Regions from separate parts of the Cellulosimicrobium sp. ES-005 genome, predicted to be linked through region 1. Evidence: riboswitches for the same ligand, from Rfam matches in the RefSeq annotation. Region 1 holds a riboswitch; the other holds the start of a gene.
The links. Region 1 has a riboswitch for thiamine pyrophosphate ahead of ABRQ22_RS03615 (TenA family protein). Riboswitches for the same ligand answer to the same signal wherever they lie in the genome.
Positions count from the first base shown of each region.

Region 1 (3,395 bases):
ACGGGAGGTCGTCGGTGAGCGGCAGCTCCGCCTCGGTCGCCTCGCGCAGGCCGGTCTCGCGGGTCTTCTCGGCGGCGCGCAGCACGTCGTCCGGGAAGTCGTTGACGTTGTTCCACGCCCACATCCAGCTCCCGGGGCCGGGCGCGGCCGTGCCGAGGAACTGGAGCCGGCACGTCGTCGTCCCGCCGTCCGGTGCGGTGAAGGTGAACGTCCCCGTGGCCATCTCGGCGCCCCACGCGTCGTCGCCGTGGCGGTCGACGAGGTGGAGCTGGTGCTCGTGCGAGAGGAACGCGGCGTCGTCGACGAGCTCCTGGAGGGCCGGGGCGGTCTGCTCTGCCGTGCCGTGCGCGGTCTGCGGCTCCGTCATCCCTCGACGGTAGCGGCGCCCGCCGCGCCGCGCCGGGGCGCGACACGCGGTGCCGACCAGGAGCCGGCCAGGTGCGGGCCCCGTGCCGGCCGCGCGTCAGCCGGTGCGGCCGGCCCCGCGGGAGTCAGGCCGCGAGGAGCAGCACGTCGGCGGTGCGCACGGTCGCCCGCGCCGCGAGCGTCGTGCGCGCGACCGGGAGGTCGCGCACGGGTTCGCCGGCGGGTGCGGGGTCCCGCGGCGCGGAGAGCGCACCGCGCTCCCGGACGGAGGAGAGCACGCGCACGGGGGCGAGCGGGCGCAGCTCCTCCCCCGTGCGAGCCACGAGGTCCACGAGGCGCAGGCCGAGGGCGCCGCAGACGGCGGCCAGGACCTCGGACGACGCCTCCTTGCGGCCGCGCTCCACCTCGGAAAGGTAAGCGGTCGAGACCCGTGCGGCAGCCGCGACGTCGACGAGCGTCCGACCCTGCGCGAGCCGGGCCCGTCGGAGGATGCCGCCGATCACGTGGCGCAGGAGCGGCTCCGGCCGACCGCCCTCCCGGGGCCGGGGGCTCGCCGGCACTCCGCTCGGCACTCCGCTCGGCCCTGCGTTCGGCACCGCGCTCGTCGCGTCCATGCGGTCACGCTACCCGCGCCCCGCCCGGGTGCCGAGGCACCCGGGCGAGGATCTGCTCCTGGCGTAAGGCCCGACGTCGGGCGCTCACCGGTCCGGGAGGGACGTCACCACCGCTCGAGCGACCGCGCCATCTGCCAGAACCGGATCTCGTGGCGGCAGCTCAGCTCGAACGCGCGCTCCATGCGGGCGCGCTCCGCCTCGCCCGCGTCGGCGGCGAGCGCGTCGAGCCGCTCGCGCAGGTCGGCCAGGACCCCCTCGGTGCGCTCGGCAGCGTAGAACTCCCACCAGCCCGCGAGCGGGTGGTCGTCCCCGATCGCGCCGGGCGTCGTCTCGCGCTCGGCGAGCCAGAACCGCCGCGCCGACCAGATGTAGGTCCACGGGCACGGCAGGAGGGCGGCGAGCAGCACGCCGAGCGAGTCGCGGCCCGCGGCGAGCATGTGGTCGACGTACGCCTGCGCGCTCGGGGCGAGGCGGTTCGTCTGCGCGTCCTCGTAGGCCACGCCGAGGAAGTCGCACATCGCGTGGTGGGCGTGCGACTCGTCGTCGAGCAGGAACCCGGCCTTCTCGTGGAAGTACGCGGCCCACTCGCGGTCCGGCGCGAGCGCCATGCCGAGCCCGTAGCAGCGCAGGTACGCCGTGAGGTACTGGTGGTCCTGGCCGACGTAGTGCCGCACCGCGTCCGGCTCGACCGACCCGTCGCGCAGCCCGGCGAGGAACGGGTGGTCGTAGAACTCGTCGAAGAGGTGCGCGTACCGGCGCGCGAGGTCGACCGTGAAGCCGGTCTCCCCCGGCCGGACGAGCGCGGTCGGGTCGTCCGCGAGGACAGGGTTCAGGGTGATGGCAGCAGGCGTCGTCATGCCCACGTTCCTCCGCTCGTGCTAGCGAGATCAGGTTCGACGGGTCCGGGCGGCCGTACCGCTCGTCTCAGTCCCTCGGCCCGGTCACCCGGGCGGGACGCCCCGCGTGGTTCGCGGCGACCCTAGCAAGGAAGCGCCCCGCGTGTCGGGATCGTCCGGCGGCGTGGTGGAATATAGTTGTAGCGACAACAGTTGGAGCAGACATGACCACGAGCACCCCGGGCGCGCCGACCGACCGCCTCCTGTCCCCGTCCACGAGCATGGACGCCGTCACGCTGCGCGTCGGCGACCTCGAGCAGATGACGTCCTACTACACGGGCGCGTTCGCGCTGGCCCCGCTCGAGGAGCGCTCGCGCGGCACCGAGGTGCACCGCGTCCTCGGCCGCGGCACGACGCCCATGCTGCGCCTCGTGCACACGCCCGGCCTGCCCGCCGTCGACCGGCGTCAGGCCGGCCTGTTCCACACCGCGTTCCTGTTCGACGACGCCGCGAGCCTCGCCGCGACCGTCTACCGGGCCGCGCAGGACCGTCGGGGGGCGTTCGTCGGGTCGAGCGACCACCTCGTCAGCGAGGCGTTCTACTTCACCGACCCCGAGGGGAACGGGGTCGAGCTGTACACCGACCGCCCCCGCGAGACGTGGGTGCGCGAGCGCGGCCAGATCGTCATGGCGACCGAGTACCTGGACCCGAACGCGTACCTGCGCACGCACCTCGACCAGGAGACGTTCGACGCCGGGCCCGCGCTCGCCGGGCGGGTGGGGCACGTCCATCTCCAGGTCGGCGACATCGCGACCGCGCGCGACTTCTACGTCGACGCCGTCGGGTTCGAGGCCACGGTCACCGAGTACAGCGGCGCCCTGTTCGCGTCCGCCGGCGGGTACCACCACCACGTCGCGATGAACGTCTGGAACAGCGCCGGCGCCGGCCCGCGCGCCGCGAGCCTGGGGCTCGGGGACGTCGCGGTCACCGTCCCCGGTCGCGACGACCTCGACGCGCTCGTCGCCCGCCTGCGGGCCCGCGGCCTGCAGCACGCCGACGACGGCCGCTCCGTCGTCGTGCACGACCCGTGGGGCACGCGGGTCACGCTGGCCGTGCCCGGCACGACGACCGACGAGCTCCTGGCGCGATGAGCGCGCCCACCGCGCTCGTCGCCGTCCGCCCCGACCCGGGCCTGGCAGGACAGCCCGCCGCGGGGCCCGTCGTCGTGCTGCTGCACGGGTACGGCTCGCACGAGCACGACCTTGCGGGCCTCGGCCCGCACCTGGGCGCGCCGTGGGTCTCGCTGCGCGCCCCGCTCCCTCTCCCCCACGGCGGCTTCGCGTGGTTCCCGATCGTCACGCCGGGCGACCCCGACCCGGCGCCCGTGGCGCGCGCGACCGAGGCCGTCTGGGCGTGGGTCGACGCCGAGCTCGGCCCTGACCGGCCGGTCGTCCCCGTCGGGTTCTCCCAGGGCGGGCTCATGGCGTCCCAGCTCCTGCGCACGCGCCCCGAGCGCGTGGCGGCGACCGTCGTCCTCGGCGGGTTCGTCCAGGCCGCGGAGCAGCCCGCGGACGCCGCG
Region 1 is NZ_CP159290.1:828,914-832,308, reverse strand. It holds gene ABRQ22_RS03625 (DUF6882 domain-containing protein) at 1-367, opposite strand, end outside; gene ABRQ22_RS03620 (helix-turn-helix domain-containing protein) at 492-980, opposite strand; gene ABRQ22_RS03615 (TenA family protein) at 1,085-1,837, opposite strand; TPP riboswitch at 1,828-1,952, opposite strand; gene ABRQ22_RS03610 (VOC family protein) at 2,041-2,967, shown strand; gene ABRQ22_RS03605 (esterase) at 2,964-3,395, shown strand, end outside.

Region 2 (3,395 bases), 1.3 Mb from region 1:
CGGCGACGAGGGCCCCGACGTCGTGGGCGGCGGCGGGGTCCAGCAGCGCGGTGGGCTCGTCGAGGACGAGGAGCTCCGGCTCGGCGACGAGCGCCGCGGCGACCGCGACGCGCTGCGCCTCGCCGCCCGACAGCGCGTGGGTCGCGCGGTCGTGCAGGTGCGCGGCGCCGACGGCGGCGAGCGCCGCGGTCGCGCGGGCGTCCGTGGTGCGGGGGTCGGCGCCACGGTTCTCGAGCGCGAACCGCAGCTCCTCGTCCACGCGCGCCAGGCAGAGCTGGTCGCCGGGCCGCTGCTGGACGAGGCCCACGCGGGCGGCGAGCACGGGCGGTGGCACCTCGCGCGGGTCGGCGCCGGTCACGCGGAGGCCGCCCAGGACGACGCCCGGGAGGGTGTGCGGGACGACACCGACCAGCGCGCGCAGGAGGGTCGACTTCCCGCACCCGGACGGGCCGAGGACCAGCAGGCTCGTCCCGGCCGGGACGGTGACGTCGACGCCGTCGAGCACCCGGGTGCCATGGTGCCCGAGGTGCACGGTCACGTCGGCGGCGGTGACAGCGTCGCGCGCGTGCGCGGTCACGTCAGCCACGTGCGCGGTCGCCTCACCCACGGCGGGCCGCGCCGATCGCGAACGCGTCGAGGGTGCCCGTGCGGGCGAGCGCGTCGCCGAGGAGGCGGGCCGCGAGGCCGCACAGCACGACGCACGACACGACCTGGATCCCGAGCCGGAGCATCGCGTAGTCCTGACCGATCCAGCCGAAGCGCACGGCGTTGAAGGCGAACGTGACGAGGGCCGCGCTCACGCCCGACGCGACGAAGACCCACCATCCGAACCGGCGGTAGCGCGTGAGCGCGAACGGCAGCTCGGCGCCGACGCCCTGGACCAGGCCCACGACGAGCAGCAGCGGCCCCGCGGGGGACGCGAGGAAGACGACCTCGACGAGCGCGGCGAGGGTCTCGGCAAGGATGCCGACCCCCGGCTTGCGCACGATGTACGTGGCGAGCGGGCCGACGACGATCCACGCGCCCGCGAGGACGTTCGCGGCGAGGTCCGCGAGGGGGCCCATCGCGAGCTGGAGCGGGGCCCAGAGCTGGACGAACGCCCAGTACACGAACCCGAAGACGACGCCGAGGACGGCGACGAGCACCGTCTCGTGGAGCGTCAGCCCGCGGCGCCGTGCGGGGCGCCCGGTCGGGCGGACCGCGAGACCGGGCACCCCGCCGGCCGACAGGTCGGCCGGCACGCCGGCCGATCCGGTGGGCGGCTGGTCGGTGGGTGCGGCGGCGGTCGGGGTCGCCTGCTGCGGGGTGGTGCGGGGCTCGGCCATGCGGGTTCCCTCCGTCGGGCCCCCGGGGCGAGGGGTGCACGACGGCGCGCCACCGCCGGGCCCGGCGCGCCCGGCCGCGTGCGGGGCGCACGGGCACGAGCGCGCAGGGGACGGTGACGTCGGCCCTGCTCCCTTCGCTGGTACGAACCAGATCAGGTTCCACGGGTCTGCAGGTGGGACGGGTGTCCGGCCTGCACTCTCAGCGCTCGTGCGCTCCCCGGGGGCGTTCGGCCCGACCCTAGGCCCTCGGGGCCACGCGGACAATCCCGGCGTCTCAGCCCGCGGGACGGGCCCTGGGCCGCCCGTGCACCGGCCCTGCGCAGGGTGCGGGTCGCCGCTGACGCGGAGCAGGCGTCCCCCGGGGAGGACCGCGGGGCTTGACCTGGAGATCGAACACCTGTTCGAATGTGCGGGTGAGGTGGGACGGACAAGCGCTCGGCGCGGACGACGGCGCTCTCCCGGGGCTGGAGCGGGCGGGCCTCGTGCGCAGCGTGCGCACGCCCGACTTCGCGGGCATCACGTTCCACGAGGTGACGGCCAAGAGCGCGCTGTCGAAGGTCCCGGCGATGTCGCGCATGCCGTTCCGCTGGACGGTCAACCCGTACCGCGGGTGCAGCCACGCCTGCTCCTACTGCCTCGCGCCGTCCACCCCGGTGCTGCTCGCCGACGGCACGCAGCGACCGATCGGCGAGCTGCGGGTCGGCGACGAGATCGTGGGGACCGCGCCGCACGGCGCCTACCGGCGCTACGTGCGCACGCGCGTGCTCGACCGCTGGACCACCCGCAAGCGCGCGTACCGCGTGACCCTCGCGGACGGCACGCGCCTCGTCGCGAGCGGTGACCACCGGTTCCTCACCGAACGGGGCTGGCGCCATGTCGTCGGCGGGGCCGGGCGCCGCGCCCACCTGGCGCTGGGCGACGTCCTCGTCGGCCCGGGGGCGGCCGCGCTCGCGGGCGGCCGGGTCGCGCTCGAGGGCCGGGACGTCACGGGCGACGAGGCGCTGCGCGTCGACTCGCTCGAGGCGCTCGACGGGCCGGGGGAGGAGACCGAGCTCGTCGACATCACCACCGGGACGCGGGACTTCGTCGCCGCCGGGGTCGTGAGCCACAACTGCTTCGCCCGGCCCACCCACCAGTACCTCGACCTCGACGCGGGCGACGACTTCGACCGCGAGGTCGTGGTCAAGGTGAACGTCGACGAGGTGCTGCGCGCCGAGCTCGCCCGCGCGTCGTGGGGCCGCGAGCCCGTCGCGCTCGGCACGAACACGGACCCCTACCAGCGGGCCGAGGGGCGCTACCGCCTCATGCCGGGCATCATCGACGCGCTCGCGGGCTCCGGCACGCCCCTGTCGGTCCTCACCAAGGGCACGCTCCTGCGCCGCGACCTGCCGCTCCTCGCCGACGCCGCCTCGCGCGTCGAGGTCGGGATCGGCGTCTCGCTCGCGCTGCTGGACCCGACGCTCCAGGCGAGCGTCGAGCCGGGCACGCCCTCACCGCGCGCCCGCCTCGACCTGATCCGCGCCGTCCGCGAGGCGGGCCTGCCGTGCGGCGTCATGGTCGCGCCCGTGCTGCCGTGGCTCACCGACTCCACGCGCGCGCTGACAGACCTGCTCGACGCCGTGAAGGACGCCGGGGCCACGGGGGTCACCGTGCTGCCGCTGCACCTCAAGCCCGGGACGCGCGAGTGGTACCTCGGTTGGCTCGCGCGGGAGCACCCGCAGCTCGTCCCCGGCTACGAGCGGGTCTACGCCCGTGGCGCGTACGCCTCGAAGGCGTACCGCTCGTGGCTGTGGGACCGCGTGCGCCCGATGCTCGAGGCGCGCGGCTTCTCGGTGTCCGGCCACCGCGGTCCCGCGGGCGTCGAGGGGCGGTACCGCCGGGGCGAGCTCGGCGGTCTCGGGGACGGTCACCGCGACCCGGGGCCGCCGACGGACGGCGCCTACCCGAGGGGGAGCCTCGCCGGGTCGCCTCAGGAATCGGACGGGCGCGGCCACGGCGGCGCGCTCGCGGGCATGCCGGTCGACGGCGGGGGTCTGGACGTCGTCGGCGGGGGAGTGGAGCAGGTCCTGT
Region 2 is NZ_CP159290.1:2,130,697-2,134,091, reverse strand. It holds gene ABRQ22_RS09350 (ATP-binding cassette domain-containing protein) at 1-586, opposite strand, end outside; gene ABRQ22_RS09345 (ECF transporter S component) at 600-1,325, opposite strand; TPP riboswitch at 1,436-1,555, opposite strand; gene ABRQ22_RS09340 (Rv2578c family radical SAM protein) at 1,739-3,395, shown strand, end outside.
Region 2: linked by a shared signal. The riboswitch ahead of ABRQ22_RS09345 (ECF transporter S component) and the one ahead of ABRQ22_RS03615 (TenA family protein) in region 1 are both predicted to bind thiamine pyrophosphate.